2 regions of the Pseudomonas bubulae genome follow, and region 1 is predicted to be linked to the other one. Evidence: predicted binding sites of a transcription regulator. Region 1 holds the regulator's gene; the other holds the start of a gene.
What was found. The regulator sigma-54, encoded in region 1, starts transcription at its own class of promoters, with help from an activator protein. The targets are predictions, from matches to a motif close to ANTGGCATNNANNTTGCTNT.
Positions count from the first base shown of each region.

Region 2: fliD (flagellar filament capping protein FliD) is a predicted target of sigma-54. The motif match lies at 2,424-2,443, and genes of this name have one in related genera.

Region 1 covers NZ_CP146077.1:4,806,849-4,816,008, reverse strand. The annotation lists gene V6L81_RS22220 (HPr family phosphocarrier protein) at 75-347, opposite strand; gene rapZ (RNase adapter RapZ) at 363-1,220, opposite strand; gene ptsN (PTS IIA-like nitrogen regulatory protein PtsN) at 1,223-1,687, opposite strand; gene hpf (ribosome hibernation-promoting factor, HPF/YfiA family) at 1,700-2,008, opposite strand; gene V6L81_RS22200 (RNA polymerase factor sigma-54) at 2,084-3,577, opposite strand; gene lptB (LPS export ABC transporter ATP-binding protein) at 3,813-4,538, opposite strand; gene lptA (lipopolysaccharide transport periplasmic protein LptA) at 4,538-5,083, opposite strand; gene lptC (LPS export ABC transporter periplasmic protein LptC) at 5,070-5,642, opposite strand; gene V6L81_RS22180 (HAD family hydrolase) at 5,651-6,175, opposite strand; gene V6L81_RS22175 (KpsF/GutQ family sugar-phosphate isomerase) at 6,175-7,149, opposite strand; gene V6L81_RS22170 (ATP-binding cassette domain-containing protein) at 7,442-8,251, shown strand; gene mlaE (lipid asymmetry maintenance ABC transporter permease subunit MlaE) at 8,251-9,048, shown strand; gene mlaD (outer membrane lipid asymmetry maintenance protein MlaD) at 9,048-9,160, shown strand, end outside.
Region 2 covers NZ_CP146077.1:4,056,338-4,065,497, forward strand. The annotation lists gene V6L81_RS18660 (sigma-54 dependent transcriptional regulator) at 1-20, opposite strand, end outside; gene V6L81_RS18665 (flagellar protein FliT) at 201-494, opposite strand; gene fliS (flagellar export chaperone FliS) at 511-900, opposite strand; gene fliD (flagellar filament capping protein FliD) at 997-2,364, opposite strand; gene V6L81_RS18680 (flagellin) at 2,525-4,231, opposite strand; gene V6L81_RS18685 (ketoacyl-ACP synthase III) at 4,591-5,517, opposite strand; gene V6L81_RS18690 (flagellar hook-associated protein 3) at 5,852-7,447, opposite strand; gene flgK (flagellar hook-associated protein FlgK) at 7,462-9,160, opposite strand, start outside.

The sequences.
Region 1 (9,160 bases):
GCGAACGACCTTCGCGAGCAGGCTCGCTCCCACAGCGGCAGTTTCCCTGCCGCTGCGTCGAAAAGGCTTCAGGCTTATTCGCCTTCATCAAAGTAGTTATTGATCAGGGCAACCAGTGCGTCCAGCGCTTCCTGATCCTTCTCACCTTCGGTCTTGATGTGGATGGTTGTGCCCTTGCCGGCGGCCAGCATCATCATGGCCATGATGCTTTTGCCGTCGACCATCGACTCAGGGGTGCGACCCGCCTGGATCTGACATGGGAACTGCCCTGCGATGCCGACAAACTTTGCCGATGCACGGGCGTGCAAGCCCAGTTTGTTGATGATTTCAATTTCCACTGCAGGCATCGCGGGGTAGATCCTTCAAGTAAGGTCGCGGTGGCGAACCTGGACGTTCTTCAGAGTTTCTTGCAGGCATTTGCCCAGGCGTTCGGTCAGGTACACGGAGCGGTGATGCCCGCCCGTGCAGCCGATTCCGATTGTCACATAGGCGCGGTTGCTGGCTGCAAAGCGCGGTAGCCATTTAAGCAGGTAGCTGGAGATGTCCTGGAACATCTCTTCGACATCAGGTTGCGCCGCCAGATAATCGGCTACCGGCTGGTCCAGCCCTGACTGCTCGCGCAGCTCGGGTTTCCAGTACGGGTTGGGCAGGCAACGCACGTCAAACACCAGGTCGGCATCCACCGGCATACCGCGCTTGAAACCGAACGACTCCACCAAAAAGGCGGTGCCTGGCTCTGGCTTGTTCAGCAGACGCAGCTTGATGGTGTCACGTAACTGATACAGATTCAGATTGGTGGTGTTGATGGTCAGGTCAGCGAGGTCGGCAATGGGGCCCAAAAGCTGGGTTTCATCGCGAATGGCTTCGGCAAGGGAGCGGCTCGCGCTGCTGAGCGGGTGGCGCCTGCGGGTTTCCGAGAAGCGCTTGAGCAAGGTTTCTTCGTCGGCATCCAGGTACAGCACGTCGCACTGGATATGCCGGTTACGCACCTCTTCAAGCAACTGCGGAAAACGTGACAAATGACTCGGCAGGTTGCGCGCATCGATCGAAACGGCCACCAGTGGCTGGGCCAGTTCAGTGTGAATCAACGCGCGTTCGGCCAGTTCCGGCAGCAAGCCGGCTGGCAGGTTGTCGATGCAATAGAAACCGTTGTCTTCAAGGACGGCGAGGGCAGTGCTTTTACCGGAGCCGGAGCGTCCGCTGACTATGACTAAGCGCATGATTAATGACCGTTCTGTACGTCCAGAACAACCTGATACAACGCTTCGTTGCTAGGTGCGTTGCGCAGTCTTTCGCGCACGTCTTTGCGATCGAGCATGCTGGCAATCTGCCGGAGCAGTTCCAGGTGTGCATCGGTTGCCGCTTCTGGCACCAGCAAAACGAAAAGTAGGTCGACCGGCGCGCCATCGATGGCGTCGAAATCTATGGGGGCGTCGAGGTGCAGCAAGGCGCTTACAGGCGACTCGCAGCCCTTGAGGCGGCAATGGGGTATGGCGATGCCGTTGCCAAAACCGGTGGAACCCAGTTTTTCACGGGCAATAAGGCTCTCGAAAACATCCTGCATTTCGAGACCAGGCACTTCGCGGCTGATCAGGTTGGCAATATGTTCGAGTGCACGCTTTTTACTGCCGCCCGGCGCGTTCACCAGGGAACGGCCGGGGGTCAGGATACTTTCAAGTCGGATCATGGGTAGGGAGTATTAACGACCGGTCGCGCCCTGGAGCAGGCTTTGGGTCTTTTCCTTATGCTTTTTCAGTTGGCGATCAAGCTTGTCAGTGAGCAGATCGATGGCGGCATACATATCGTCATGCTCGGCGTTGGCAACGACTTCTCCTCCATGGATGTGCAAGGTGGCCTCGATTTTCTGTTTCAGTTTTTCGACCGCCATCGTTACCTGTACGTTGGTAATCTTGTCGAAGTGACGCTCCAGTCGGTCGAGTTTTTCGCCGATGTATGCGCGTAGCGGTTCGGTGACTTCCAGTTGGTGTCCACTGATGTTGACTTGCATACAGTTTCTCCTTTGATGCCATTGCATAAAGCGGCAGGCCGAGCAGCCTGCCACTGAAACGCCGGGGTCCGTGGCTTACATCAAACGCTTGCGTTCGCTCGAAGGCGCTATCCCGAGGGATTCGCGGTACTTGGCGACGGTGCGACGGGCTACCTGAATACCTTGTGCCTCCAGTAAACCAGCGATCTTGCTGTCACTCAACGGCTTTTTCTGATTTTCCGCTGCAACCAGTTTTTTGATGATGGCACGGATCGCGGTGGAGGAGCATTCGCCGCCTTCAGAGGTGCTGACGTGGCTGGAGAAAAAGTATTTAAGTTCATAAATACCCCGTGGGGTATGCATGAATTTTTGTGTGGTAACCCGGGAAATGGTGGATTCGTGCATGCCCACCGCTTCGGCGATATCGTGCAGTACCAGGGGTTTCATGGCTTCATCGCCATGCTCGAGAAATCCGCGTTGGTGCTCGACGATCTGGGTCGCCACTTTCATCAGGGTTTCGTTGCGGCTTTGCAGGCTTTTGATAAACCAGCGTGCTTCCTGCAGCTGGTTGCGCATAAAGGTGTTGTCGGCGCTGGTATCGGCTCTGCGTACGAAACCGGCGTATTGCGCGTTCACCCGCAGGCGCGGTACGGACTCCTGGTTAAGCTCGACCAGCCAGCGCTCGTTGTCCTTGCGCACGATCACGTCAGGTACGACGTATTCGGCTTCGCTGGATTCGATTTGCGAACCCGGGCGCGGGTTGAGGCTCTGTACCAGTTCAATGACCTGGCGCAGTTCGTCCTCTTTGAGCTTCATGCGGCGCATCAGCTGGCTGTAGTCGCGTGCGCCCAGCAGGTCGATGTAGTCGGTGACCAGGCGCTTGGCCTCGCTCAGCCAGGGGGTCTTGGCAGGCAGTTGGCGCAATTGCAGGAGCAGGCATTCGCCCAGGTTGCGCGCGCCAATGCCAGCCGGTTCGAATTGCTGGATGCGATGCAGGACGGCTTCGATTTCATCGAGTTCAATGTCCAGTTCCGGATCAAAGGCTTCGAGGATTTCTTCGAGGGTTTCGTCCAGGTAGCCCTGGTTGTTGATGCAGTCGATCAGGGTTACGCCGATCAGACGGTCGGTGTCGGACATCGGAGCCAGGTTCAATTGCCACAGCAGGTGGCTTTGCAGGCTTTCACCGGTCGAGGTGCGGGTGGTGAAGTCCCACTCGTCATCGTCGTTGCTTGGCAGGCTGCTGGCGCTGGTCTGGTAGATGTCTTCCCAGGCAGTGTCCACGGGCAGTTCGTTGGGAATGCGCTCACCCCAGTCACCGTCTTCCAGATTGTCTACGGTCTGGGCAGTTTCCTGGTAGGTGGGCTCTTGAACGTCGGGATTGGGCTTTTGCTCAATGTTATCGGCAAGGGGGTCTGCATTGTCGAAGTCGTCGCCTTCTTCCTGGCGCTCGAGCATGGGGTTGGACTCCAGGGCTTCCTGGATTTCCTGTTGCAGATCGAGGGTCGACAATTGGAGCAGGCGGATGGCCTGTTGCAGCTGAGGTGTCATTGTCAGCTGCTGGCCCATTCTCAGGACTAGCGATGGTTTCATGGCAGGGGCTTAACACCTTATTCGCCGGCGCACATGGCGCCATCCACTACAGGGCGCGTGAGCGCCAAACATAAGCAAATTATATGCCTGAAACCGGTGCGTTTGCCTAGGGGGCGGTCTAAATTAGTTTGCGGGTGGTGAACTGATCGAGAGCACCCCGTTGAATATTCGGGCAATAAAATGCTGGCGCATTTTTACTGCCCGGATGCCCTGGCTGCCCATGATGTGTCCGGGCTTACAGGCGGAACTCGTGACCCAGGTAAACTTCCCGCACCAACTTGTTGGCCAGAATCGTTTCAGCATCGCCTTCAGCGATCAATTGACCGTCATTGACGATATAGGCCGTTTCGCAGATATCGAGGGTTTCACGGACATTGTGGTCGGTGATCAGCACGCCAATGCCCTTGGCTTTGAGGTGGTAGATGATTTGTTTGATGTCGCCCACCGAGATCGGATCGACACCGGCAAAGGGTTCGTCGAGCAGGATGAACTTGGGTGCCGTGGCCAGTGCGCGGGCAATTTCTACCCGACGGCGCTCACCGCCCGACAGGCTCATGCCCAGGTTGTCGCGAATATGGTTGATATGGAATTCCTGCAGCAGGCTTTCCAGCTCCTTGCGACGACCGGTCTTGTCGAGCTCCTTGCGGGTTTCGAGGATTGCCATGATGTTGTCGGCCACCGACAGCTTGCGAAAGATCGAGGCTTCCTGTGGCAAGTAACCGATACCGGCGCGTGCGCGACCATGCATGGGCTCGTGGCTGACGTCCAGGTCATCGATCAGTACGCGACCCTGATCGGCGTGCACCAGGCCGACAATCATGTAGAAACAGGTGGTTTTGCCCGCGCCGTTGGGGCCGAGCAGGCCCACGATTTGCCCGCTGTCGATCGACAGGCTGACATCACGTACTACCTGACGGCTCTTGTAGCTTTTGGCCAGATGCTGGGCTTTCAGAGTTGCCATTACTGGGCCTTCTGCTGGTCGGTTTTCTTCTTGGGCTGGATCACCATGTCGATGCGCGGGCGAGGTGCGGTGACATTGGCGCCATTGGCGCGACCGGCACTGGCAATTTGTTTTACCGTGTCGTAGACGATTTTCTCGCCCTCGGTGGTATTGCCGTCGTTAATCACTTTGGCCTTGTCAATCAGTACGATGCGGTTTTGTGGTGCATGGTATTGAATGGTGACGGCATAAGCCTGTACCGGTTTGGGGTCAGTGGCTTTTTGCAGTTGCTCGAAGTAGGCCAGGTTGCCGACGGATGTCACCACGTCGATTTCGCCCGCAGCATTACGGGTGATGGTGACGGTGTTGCCGGTGATTTTCATCGAGCCCTGGGTGATGATGACATCGCCCTTGTAGGTGGCAATACCTTGCTTGTCATCCAGTTGTGCCTCGTTGGCCTGGATGCGAATAGGTTGTTCGGTGTCGTTCGGCAGAGCCCAGGCGCTCACGCTTCCCAGTGCTGCGCTCAGGCTGAGCAATAAAGGGAGGGTTTTAACGAGACTCATACTGTCCTCTTACGTTGGACAGCAGGTCCATCCTGCCGTCTTTCAAATATGCTTTCATGCCCTTGCCAGTGGTTACGCCGCCAGCGCCGTCGATTCTAACGTCTCGCTCGGTCTGCGCATATTCCTTCTGGGGGAATACAGTCATACGGGTACTGGTAATAATGGTGGTGCGGTTTTTTTCGTCAGTGCGCGCGATGCGCACCGAATCGATAAGCTCGACCTCGGTGCCATCCGGGTTGACTTCACCGCGCTCGCTCTGCACGTGCCACGGGTAGGCCGTGCCGCGGTAGAGCTGCATTTTCGGTTGGGTCATCTGAGTGACCTCGGAAGCCTTCAAATGTTCAAGCTTCTCGGACGTCATGTCGTACTGCAGCTTGCCGTCAGGTAAAAACTGACGGCTGTGTGCATTGGTGGCGTAGTAGTCGATAGCGTTTTCATCCACCGCCAGGGTAGGGGCATTGAGAAAACGTTCCGGCCTGATATTCCAGTAGCCAGCAGCTGCAAACAGCGAGGCAATCACTGTAAACAGCACTATTTGGCGAATCTTTTTGCTCAGCATAGAAAGCTCTATAGGTAGGCGGCGTGGGCTGCGTCCAGGCTGCCCTGGGCACGCAGAATCAGCTCGCAGAATTCACGGGCGGCACCTTCGCCACCCCGCGCCCGGGTTACCCCGTGGGCGTGCTCGCGGACAAAGTCCGCAGCGTTGGCCACGGCCATGCCCAGACCTACCCGGCGGATAACCGGCAGGTCGGGCAAGTCATCTCCCAGGTAAGCAACCTGTTCATAGCTTAGGTTGAGTTGGCCAAGAAGCTCGTCCAGTACGACCAATTTGTCTTCGCGGCCCTGGTACAGATACGGGATGCCCAGGTTTTGTGCGCGACGCTCGACCACCGGGGTTTTGCGGCCGCTGATAATTGCCGTTTGCACACCGGCGGCCATAAGCATCTTGATGCCCTGGCCGTCGAGGGTATTGAAGGTCTTGAATTCGCTGCCATCTTCGAGGAAATACAGGCGGCCGTCGGTCAATACGCCGTCAACGTCAAAAATGGCCAGCTTGATGCCCTTGCCGCGCTTGAGAAGTTCCTGGGTCATTACATTACTCCTGCGCGTAGCAGATCGTGCATGTTCAAGGCGCCAACCGGACGATCTTGCTTGTCGACCACCACCAGCGCGCTGATTTTGTGGTCTTCCATGATTTTAAGGGCTTCGGCTGCCAGCATGTCGGCGCGGGCGGTTTTGCCGTGCGGGGTCATGACCGCGTCGATGGTGGCGTTGCGGATGTCGATTTCGCGGTCCAGGGTGCGGCGCAAGTCGCCGTCAGTAAAGATTCCGGCCAGTCGACCGTCCTCTTCTATGACGACGGTCATGCCCAGGCCCTTGTGGGTCATTTCCATCAACGCTTCCTTGAGCAATGTACCGCGCACGACTTGCGGCAGTTCATCGCCAGAGTGCATGACGTTTTCCACTTTCAGCAATAGGCGTCGGCCCAGTGCTCCGCCGGGGTGGGAAAAGGCGAAATCTTCTGCAGTAAAACCGCGAGCTTCAAGCAGGGCAATAGCCAGTGCATCGCCCAGCACCAAGGTTGCCGTGGTGGACGAGGTCGGTGCCAGATTCAACGGGCAGGCTTCCTGGGCCACGCGGGCATCCAGGCTGACATCGGCGGCCTTGGCCAGCGGCGATTCGGGGTTGCCGGTCATGCTGATCAGCTTGATGCCCAGGCGCTTGATCAGTGGCAGCAGGGTGACGATTTCGGCGGTCGAGCCGGAGTTGGACAGTGCGAGGATAATGTCATCGCGGGTAATCATGCCCATGTCGCCGTGGCTGGCTTCTGCCGGGTGGACAAAAAAAGCCGTGGTGCCGGTGCTGGCCAGGGTTGCGGCAATTTTATTGCCGATGTGTCCTGACTTGCCCATGCCGACCACGACCACCCGGCCTTTACTGGCCAAAATCATCTCGCAAGCGCGTACGAAATCTGCGTCGATATGTGTCAGCAAGCCCTCTACGGCTTCCAGTTCGAGGCGGATGGTGCGTTGGGCGGATTGGATCAGGTCGCTGGATTGGCTCATGGTTGAAGTCGGGTAGCCTGAGAAAAGGCAACGATTATAGCGGTTATGTGGCGTTCCCTCACGCTTGATCGCTGTGCTTTATTGCATGTGCTTACAAAGTGCGCGTGTGTTTGCAGAAAAAACATCTTTATTTCACTGTACTGAGACTTAACCGGCACTCCTTCGGTCTTGGGCGGTCACTATGAGCAGTGGTATAGTTCGCCGCCAGTTCGGCCCGCCAGGGAACGCGTGCTTCTTCACAAGAAGTTTGGTGTCCGGGTGAGAGGCAGAGGCTGCATCGCAAGGAGTTTAGATGAGCGCCGATAACGCCTACGCGGTCGAGCTGAAGGGAGTGTCCTTCAAGCGCGGTACGCGCAGCATCTTCAATAATGTCGATATTCGCATCCCGCGTGGCAAGGTCACGGGGATCATGGGGCCGTCTGGCTGCGGCAAGACCACACTGTTGCGCCTGATGGGCATGCAACTGCGTCCCAACAGCGGCGAAGTGTGGGTCAACAATCAAAACCTGCCGGCCCTGTCGCGCAGTGATTTGTTTGATGCCCGCAAGCATATGGGCGTGTTGTTTCAGAGCGGTGCGCTGTTTACCGATCTGGACGTGTTCGAGAACGTTGCTTTCCCGTTGCGGGTGCATACCGAGCTGCCGGAAGAAATGATCCGTGACATCGTGCTGCTTAAATTGCAGGCGGTGGGCTTGCGCGGAGCTATCGACCTGATGCCCGACGAGTTGTCCGGCGGCATGAAACGCCGGGTGGCGCTGGCGCGGGCGATTGCCCTGGATCCGCAGATCCTGATGTATGACGAACCCTTCGTGGGGCAGGATCCCATTGCAATGGGCGTGCTGGTACGCCTGATTCGTTTGCTCAATGATGCGCTGGGCATTACCAGTATCGTGGTTTCTCACGATCTGGCTGAAACTGCGAGCATTGCCGACTATCTATATGTAGTCGGCGATGGCCAGGTGCTGGGGCAGGGCACGCCCGAAGAATTGATGAACGCCGATAACCCGCGCATTCGCCAGTTCATGACCGGCGACCCGGATGGCCCGGTTCCGTTCCACTTTCCGGCGTCGGACTACCGAACCGATCTACTGGGGAAGCGCTGATGCGCAAGATGTCATTAATGAGCCGTATCGGTCTGTTCGGCCGGGCCGGGATCGACACCGTTGCGGTACTGGGGCGTTCGGCAGTGTTCCTGTTTCATGCACTGCTGGGGCGTGGCGGTATCGGGGGCGGGTTTGGTTTGCTGGTCAGGCAGCTGCATTCGGTTGGCGTCATGTCGCTGGTCATTATCGTGGTGTCCGGCATATTTATCGGCATGGTACTGGCACTGCAAGGCTTCAGTATCCTGTCCAGCTATGGTTCGGAGCAGGCAGTGGGGCAGATGGTGGCCCTGACCCTGTTGCGCGAACTGGGTCCCGTGGTTACCGCCTTGCTGTTCGCCGGGCGCGCAGGGTCGGCGCTGACGGCTGAAATCGGCAACATGAAATCGACCGAGCAGTTGTCCAGCCTGGAAATGATCGGTGTTGATCCGCTCAAGTACATCATTGCGCCGCGGTTGTGGGCCGGGTTTATTTCCCTGCCTGTGCTGGCGATGATTTTCAGCGTGGTCGGGATCTGGGGTGGTTCGTGGGTTGCCGTGGACTGGCTCGGTGTCTACGACGGCTCCTACTGGGCCAACATGCAAAACAGCGTAACCTTCAGTGGTGACGTAATTAACGGGATCATCAAAAGCATCGTGTTTGCCTTTGTGGTGACCTGGATTGCCGTGTTTCAAGGTTATGACTGTGAGCCCACCTCAGAGGGGATCAGCCGTGCCACTACCAAGACCGTGGTGTATGCCTCACTGGCAGTCCTCGGGCTGGACTTTATATTGACCGCCTTGATGTTTGGAGATTTCTGATGCAAAACCGCACCATGGAAATCGGTGTCGGCCTGTTCCTGCTGGCTGGCATCCTGGCTTTGCTGTTGCTTGCCTTGCGGGTCAGCGGGCTGTCCCCGACGGCGAGCACTGA
Region 2 (9,160 bases), 750 kb from region 1:
ATTTTGGTTTCACGCCACATGCAATAGCAACTTCCCTAGTCAACTCAATGCCCCGGATGGCAGGACATATGTAGACGTCCTAACCCTGTTGGATATCTAAGACGACTGAATACAGAATAACGTGCTAGTTAAGTCAAAAAACTGTGCCGAGTCAAATTTATGGCGGTTTAAAACGCAATTAACCACATATTCTTTAGGCCTTAACCGAATAGATGGTAAACCTTTGACGCATTTTTTGCTTGGTTGATCTGCCCCATCTGCTCAACGACCGCCTGGCGCTCATCAGTAGCCGCCTCCAGCAACATGCGATACACCACCAATAACCCCTCCAGATTTTCGCGCAAAACAGCCTCGTCCAGTGGCGCTTCGTCCAGCACATTCTCGACACACACCCGGCAGGCCGAATCCAGCTCGCCGATGGCATCCCAGTTGCGCTCGGCCAGGGCATCAATCAGCGCTTCGCGGGTTTCCTGAATACGTTGCAGTTGGCTCATGACGCACTCCTCTGGCTTATTGCGGGGCGATGGCATCCCAACCACTTTTTACAGTGATCAGCAGGCGCGCCACTTCATCGATGATTTCCGGGTCGTTCTTGGCATTGGCCAGGGTCAGGCGCACGGCCATGTACTCGTACAGGCTGTCCAGTTGCTCCAGCGCGGCCTTGTCATCGGTCTTTTCTTCATCCAGGCCCTGACGCAGGCCGGTGATGATATCGATGGCCTTGGTAATCAGCATGGCCTTCTGCGGGATATCACCACGGCTCATCGCGCCCTTGGCCTGGGCCATACGGTCCAGGCCGCCTTCCATCAGCATCTGAATCAGACGATGGGGGCTGGCTTCGGAAATTTGAGCGTGGGAATTAACCTTCTGATACTGACGAAGGGCGCGCATCGGGTTCATGTTTCTACCTCATTACGGTGTCAGGCAAAAATGACTGGTTCTTGATTTTTATATCGACCGAGCTGCCGGAAGCTTTAGCGGTGAGGCTCAGTGCGATCAGGTTGTTTTAGGGTTATTAAGCGAATTCAGAGTAGTCATGACGCTGGAACTTGTGGCATTGAGCTGGGCAACCAGTGTATCCATCGCGTTGTATTTGGCAGAGAGAGTGGTTTGCAGCGTTTCCATACGGCGATCCAGATCCGCCTGCTGCGTCGTCAGGTCTGTCAGCTTGTTGTTGAGATCGCCGGTACGCTGAGTCAAGGTGCCAGCTGAGCCCACATACGAAGCCGTGGCTTTGGTCATCCGTGCTATCAGGCCCGTATCACCGGTGAAAGTCTTGGCGATATCCATCGCACCCGTGGGTTTGGCGATTGCCTTGCTCCACGCCGCATCATCCAGAGTCAGCAGGCCCGTTTTGGCATCCGTCTTGACCCCCATCTGCGACAACCCCATGGTCGTTTCCGAAGCCGCGCCATTGAGCAACTCGCCACGCAAGCTGGACACCAACTGACGCATGGAAGCATCGCCTGTCAGTGCGCCCGACATAGTGGTTGAGGAGTCCCCCGTGGCCGTGACCTTGGTTTGAGCATTGATGGTCGTCATCAATGCGTTGTAGGCCGTGACGAAAGCCTGCACAGAGGTTTTCAACGTCGTGGAGCTGGCCGCAACCGTAATAGTAGTCGCCGCCTTGTCCCCGGCCAGAAGCTCGATCGTCACACCACTGATGGCCGAGTCAACCTTGTTACTGGCGGACTCCATCTTCAAACCATCGATGGTGTAAATGGAGTTTTGCGGTTCAACCAGCGAGGTATATCCGTTCGCCAACTCCGAATCGCCACCCATGGTGATCTCGGTATCCTTGCCCATCTTCGACGAGGTCAGTACCAGACGGGAACCACTGGCATCGGTCAATACGTTGGCACTAATACCCTTGTCCGACAACTGCGTGTTAATAGATTCACGCACTTGCTTCATGGTTGCACCAGGGGCGATGCTCACGTTGTAGTCAACACCAGATTGAGAAATCTTCAACGTGGTGGCCTCGGTGCCGCTATTAACCACTGCTGAAGCACCCTTCTCGTACACCGGACTACTGACCTTCGACGCAGTGGCCAACTGCTCGACTACTAGACTGTAAGTTCCGGTTGACGCCGTGGCATCAATGGTGACCTTGCTTTTTTTATCGTCTGAAGTTGTACCTGCCAAGCCGCTGAAGCTGGAAGGATCCTTAAGTTTGTCGATGGCCGCACGATAAGAATCAAGAGCGCCCTTTACCGTACCCAGTGCCGACAGTTGCGTTGTCGTTTGCGTTTGCTGGGTAGTAATTTGCGTCTGCTTGGGCGCTTTTTCCGCAGCGACCAACGCCTTCACAATGGACTGGGTATCAATACCCGAGCCGACACCGCTTACCGTTGAACTGGCCATCTTTATTCTCCTTTTACTGCCTGCCGTTTTATTGGCTAACTACACCTATCCAGTAGACAGCAACAAAATTCATGCCACCTCGGGCATTGGTATTCACCAAAAGCCTAAAACACAGAAGGGCGCGTAAACGCGCCCTTCTGTTTTCAAACCGTTGCCGTTATTACTGAAGCAGTTTCATAACTGCGGAAGGCAACTGGTTGGCCTGGGACAGGATCGCTGTGGAGGCCTGCTGCAGGGTTTGTTGCTTGGTCAATTCAGCGGTTTCCGAAGCGAAGTCAGCATCCTGCACACGGCCACGCGCAGCGGAGGCGTTTTCATTGATGCTGTTCAAGTTAGAAACAGTGCTGTCGAAACGGTTTTGCACCGCACCCAGTGAGGAACGCTGGCTGTCGATCTGCTGAATCGCAGCGTCAAGCGCCTGAACGGTATTCTGGGACGCAGTAGCATCCAGAATATCCAACTGATCGACGGTAGTTTGTGAGGTCACTGCGCTAGTGGTGCCAGCTTCCAGCCCCAGATCAGCCAAGGTACCAGTACTGCCAGCGCTGATAACTATGTCTTTGTTGGCGGACAGAGAGATTTTGCCATCTTCAGTTTTGGTAGCTGTTGCACCTGCACTAGCGCTGTTGATCGACGAGATCACAGAGTCAATGTCGCTGCCTTTGGCGATCTTGATTTCAGTTGCGCCAATTTTCAGCGAGGTATCTGAAACGGTTTTTACGTTAGTAGTACCACTGGTCAGCCCCAGTGCAGCAAGCGAACCAGGGCCGCCGTTAGCCTTGTTGCCGTCTGCCAAAGTCAGCGCTTTGCCATCCGCAGAGGTCAGCGAGATACGGCCATTTTTGTCGATTGTTGCAGAGCCTACGTCGGGCAGAGCATTAAGCTGATCGAGGACATCCTGAACGGTGTCTTTACCAGTGGCGCCCAGGGTTACTGCCTTGCCATTGACAGTGATTTCGCCCGCAGCCAACTTCGATGCGCCAGTAGTGACCGTATTGGTAGTACCAGCAGTAAGGCCAAACTTATCCGCATCAGCACCGGCAATGGCAACCCCACCATGGGTATTCGTCAGGACGAGAGCACCACCAGCAGATACAGTGGCGTCAATTGTATTAGTTGGATCTTTATCCAACTCAGTCTGGATGGCAGTCGCTTGGGTAGCAACGGTGGCCAAACCAGCAGCAACAGTTATATCTCGACCGTTGATATTGAGCTTTTCAGTGCCAGTTGTCGTGTATGCAGGAGCTGGTACCGCACCCGTCACTGCAGTTTCGCCACCGTTCTTGGCACCGCCCGTAACCGAAGCAGCCATACCCGCCAGGTTCTCACCCGCCACCGAAGCAGTGCTGTACTGGCCTTTAAGACCTGCCGAGCTCAGGTCACCCACGCCGAAGGAGATGGTTTCGTTGGCGTTAGCGCCGACCTGGAACTTGGCGTTCTGCATCGTACCGTCCAGCAGGTTTTTGCCACCGAAGGTGGTAGTGCTGGAGATACGGTTGATTTCACCCTTCAGGGCAGTGAATTCCTGGTTAAGGGATTTGCGGTCTTCATCGCTGTTCGAGCCGTTCGCCGATTGCAGGGCCAGTTCACGCATACGCTGCAGAATGTTGGTCGATTCCTGCATCGCGCCTTCAGCAGTCTGAGCCATGGAGATGCCGTCATTGGCGTTCTTCACGGCAACGGTGAGGCCTTTCATCTGGCTTGTCAGACGGTTAGCGATTTGCATGCCAGCCGCGTCGTCTTTGGCGCTGTTGATTTTCAGACCGGAAGACAAACGAGTCATCGAGGTGCTCAAGTTGGTGGCAGCCTTGTTCAAGTTGTTCTGAACAATCGACGACGTTGCGTTTGTGTTAACTGATAAACCCATGACGAAATCCTCATTAGATGAATACTGCGGCTTCCGGCCCTGGCAACCGCCGGGTGTGGCCTAGAGAACCTTCGTAATGGTTATCGTCGTAAACGCAGGTTGCTTGAGGTTTATTTTGATTTTTTTTGCAGGCAAGGGGGCCATGCCTTGTAATTCAGGGGGTTAGCGGGGCGATGAGTTGCCGGGCACCCCCCAGTGTGGGAGCGGGCTTGCTCGCGATTCGGGCGGCGCGGTGCTTCAGGCAAACCAGGGTGATGCCATCGCGAGCAAGCCCGCTCCCACAGTTTCAATCAGCCCTGCCAGAAAGCAAAACGCCCATGGCTTTAGGGCCACGGGCGTTTTGTGTTTCAACGTAATGCTTACGGGCGATAGATAATCGCCGAGCCCCACGACAGGCCCACGCCAAAACCGCTCAGCGCCACCCGCTTCCAGGTGGCATCCATCACGTGTTTTTCCAGCAGCAGCGGAATGCTCGACGACACGGTGTTGCCGGTCTCGACCATATCCTTGATAAATTTCTCCGGCTCGCCTTCAAAGCGACGGGCCACGGCGTCAACGATGGCCGCACTGCCCTGGTGGATGCAGAACGCGTCGATGTCCTTGGAGGTCAGCTCGGACTCTTCCAGCAACTCGTTCAAGTGCGCAGGCACTTTGAGCAGCGCGAAGTTGAACACCTGGCGGCCATTCATAAAGAACACACCATCACTGACTTTCAGATGCGGCGCACCCGAACCGTCGGTGCCGAACTTGGCCTTGCCCAGCTGCCAGGGAGCGTCTTCGCCCATCCAGGTAGCGGTGGCGGCGTCACCAAAGAGCATGGTGGTGTTGCGGTCTTCCGGGTCAACGATTTTCGAGTACGGGTCGGCCGTCACCAGCAGACCGTTCTTCAGGCCCGCGGCTTCCATAAAGCCTTTCATCGCGTAGATACCGTAGACATAACCCGAGCAGCCCAGGGAGATATCAAAGGCGGCAACGTGGGTCGGCAGACCGAGCTTGTCCTGGACAATGGCCGCGGTGTGCGGCAGGCCTTCAGCGTCGCCGTTCTGGGTGACAACGATCAACGCGTCGATGGATTCGCGTTTAAGCTGAGGATTGTTGATAAACAGTGCGTTGACTGCCTCAACACACAGGTCGGAGGTTTCCTGGTCAGCGTCTTTGCGCGGCAGAAACGCCGAACCGATCTTGCCCAGAATGAATTCTTCGTCTTTGGAGAACTTCGCGCCCTGCGCGTAGTTGTCTACACCGCTTGCTGGCACGTAACTGGCGATGCTTTTAATGCCAATCATTGTGGCTTCCCAATACTAAATAGCTGGAGATCACCCGCTCACATAATCGAGGGGCGCTGACAATAAAAGGGCTTGTGTGGGTGCGTAAAAATAAACAAAACAGCCCGAAAAAGGCCCGGCACCCGCCCGTACGTTTCACACGATACAGTGAAGATGCGCGTTATGACTCATAGGTCACGCTATTTTGTGCGGTTTTATACAAAACATTACAGCCATAAAGGCGATTTTGTGGGAGCGGGCTTGCTCGCGATGGCAGCAACACGGTATTACCGGCATACCGTGTCGCCTGCATCGCGGGCAAGCCCGCTCCCACATCACCCCCCTGCACCGCTGTTTAGAGCTGGTTGAACAGGCTCAGCTGGGAGATTTTCACGAACGCCAGTTGCGAGGCTTCGAGCATGGCTTTCTGGAACGCCAGTTCGATGGACGCCCCCGCCATATCGGTGTTGCCGATCGCCGCCGTGGTGGAATCGTTGGCCAGGCCCAGGCTGATATTTTCATCCGCCTGAATATCCACCGCCTTCAGGCGCGCACCAATCGAGCCGCGGGCGCTGTCAACGCCGGCACTGGCGTTTTTCAGGTTGCCAATCGCGGAGTTGATTACATCCCGCTGAGTTTTCTGGGCATCAGGATCTTTGTCAGTCGGAATAACCAGCGCCTTACGCAACTGACTAATAGTGTCCAAAGCGCTCTGGCTTTGATGGTTGTTACCACTGACCACAAATTGGTCGCCAGCAGCTCGCGCACCGCTAAAGTCAAATCTGACTCCCAGAGCTGTGATCGAGTCGCCAGCCATGGTTCCGCTGGCAATCAATTTGCTACTGGCAGTAATCGGCTGGGCATAGATTTCATATTCGCTATCGCTGGTGAATTTAATCACTGCACCATTGCTCGGGAAACTGTCACTGTAAGCCTTGGTATCATCAACCGTAGAGTCAGTGATTAGCGCAGTCGAGGGATTGCTTGGAGTGCGCGATACATTGAACGAATCGGGCTTGGCCTCCAGGGTAAAAGCGTATTTAGCCGCCTCGGTATCCTGATCCGCCGCCGGGATATCCTTAAGGTTCATGCTTAAATCGAACGACACGCCATGCAGACTGATACTCTGCCCACCTTCCTTGGTAGGGTCGAACGCACCATTGCCCGACACCTGCGAAGTGATATCTGCCCCATCGGGGCTGCTCGTCAATTTGAACTGGGTTCTGCTGATAAACGTCAGCGTGTACGGCTGCCCTTCAGCGAAACTTTTATTGAACTGCGGGCTTGACGTGATTAAGCCCGCCGATACGGATACCTTTCCACCGTTGCTAGACACCGTACCGTCGGCAGCCGTCACCGGCGTAAATACAGTCTGGGTGCGTCCAGTATTGATCGCCCCTTCCATAAAGCTTTTGGCAGTATCACTGCTGGCCAGGCTCAAAGTATCCGAAACTTTAAGGTTAAGTTGAGTGTCGTCACCTTGATAGCTATAAGTGCCGTCGTTGTTACGCGCATAAGGTGGCGTGTTACTTTTTGAACCCGAGAACATGTAGTTGCCCGAGGCGTCCTTACTGTTGAGCAGGCTGAACACCTGATCTTCGATGCTGCCCAATTCATTGGCAATTGTAGCCCGATCCGCATCGCTGACACCGCCGCCACCCGCCTGCAGGGCCAGTTCACTGGCTTTTTGCAATGAGTTATTGATGCTGTCGAGCACCGCTTCCTGAGCACCCAGCGACGACTTGATGCTGTTCATATTGGTGCTGTACTGCGCCAGCATGTCTTTTTGCTGCTGCAATTGCAGCAGGCGCGCCGCACCTACCGGGTCATCGGCAGCGGTCTGGATGCGCACGCCGGAGTCGATCTGGCTCTGGGTCTTGATCACCGACGAGAAGTTGTTCTGGTAGGTGGCACTGGTCGATTCAAAAAACTGCGAAGTTGAAATACGCATCGTCGCGGGCTCCCTTAAAGACTGTTGATCAGCGTGCTGAAGGTTGCTTGCGCCGCTTTGATGATCTGCGACGAGGCGGTGTAGTACTGCTGGAACTTGACCAGGTTGGAGGCTTCTTCGTCCAGGTTGACCTGGGATACCGAGTTGCGCACCTCTTTGGCGTAGGCCAAAGCCGCGCCATTGGCGGTGCCGTCGACCGCCGCCTGGCTGGCTTTACCGCCCACCTTGGATACCAACTGACTGTAGGAAGTAGCCATGCTGACGCCGCCAGTGCCGTCCTTGCCTACGCCCACTGTGGCCTTGGTTTGCAGGCCCAGCAGTTCGTTGGCGTTGCGGTTGTCGGCCTTGCCGTCCTTGTTGAACTTGATATCGAAGCTGTCACCCTTGCCCGGCGAACCGCTGATCACCGTGTCGAACCCCACGTTTGTAGTGGTGCCGTCCGCGTTGGTCACGGGCACATTGATCGTGACCTTGTTGTCCTGGCCCGGCACGATGCTGCCCTTGCCGATTTCCTTGCCGGCCTCGTTCAGTACCCGGTAGCTCTGGGTGCCATCCGCGCTGGCTTCGTCAAAGGCAATGCGCACCGGCATGGCGCCTTCAATATCGCTTTGCGCTTTGCCCAGATTGACGCCGCCGTAGATATCCAGCGCTGACGACAGATTGAGGCTACCCACTGCACCCGTACCGGTATTGGAGCTGCCCGGGCCAGCCACCAGCGGCCCGGCAAATGCCAATTTATTGGCATCGCTCATTTGCACGCCGATATTGCCTGCACCACTGCGGGTGGGGCTGACCTTGAACGCGTCGCCAGCGGTCATCGGGCCGCCCTTGAGATCCAGGGTGAAACCGTCAATGACCTTGGCCGGGGTGTCGGTGGTAGCGAACGCCCCCATATCGGTGCCGTCGGAGCGCTTGACCGAGTACTCGGTGGCGCTGGTGAACGTGACCTGATAGTCGTAGGCGGTCAGCGCGCCGCTGTCAGCGATGCTGACATTGAAGTTGCCTGCGCCAATATTTCCGGTCGCCGCCTGGCTGCGCTGGCTGATGGCCGTGGCACTGTTGATGCTGTTGAACAACGACGAGCCGAACTCGCCATTGGCATCCAGGCCCTGGCCCAGCTGCTGGTTGATCGCATCGGCGACCACAATGGCTGTACGGCCCAAATCGTTCATCGCCGGGGCCAGCACATCGTCGCGGTAACGCAGCAGGCCGCCGATCTTGCCGCCACTGATCACCGAGGTCACATCCGAACTCGATTGCTGGAAGTTGACCTGGATGCTGTATTGGCTTTTATCGACCTTGCCCGGCACCGCCGAAATCGTGTTCGAGGTGCTGCCCTGCACCAGCGATTGGCCGGTACCCAGGGTAATGTCGTAGACGTTGTCGTGCTCCTGAACCGTCACCCCGACCAGCTCGTTGAGGCTGCGCACGGCTTCGTTACGCGCATCCAGCAGGTTGTTCGGCGTATTGCCAGCCGTGGTGGCCTGGGCGATCTGCTTGTTCAGCGAAGCAATGGTGGCCGTGTGCTGGTTGACCATCGAAGTCAGGGTGTCCAGCTGGCTGTTGATGCCTTCGTTCTGCTGGTTGAGCTGGGTCGAAATCGAGTTGAAGCGGTTGCTCAGGGTTTGCGCACTGGTCAGCAACAACTGCCGCGCGGACACATCACCGGGCGCCGCGGCGGCAGTTTGCAATGAGCTGAAAAAGCTGCTCAGG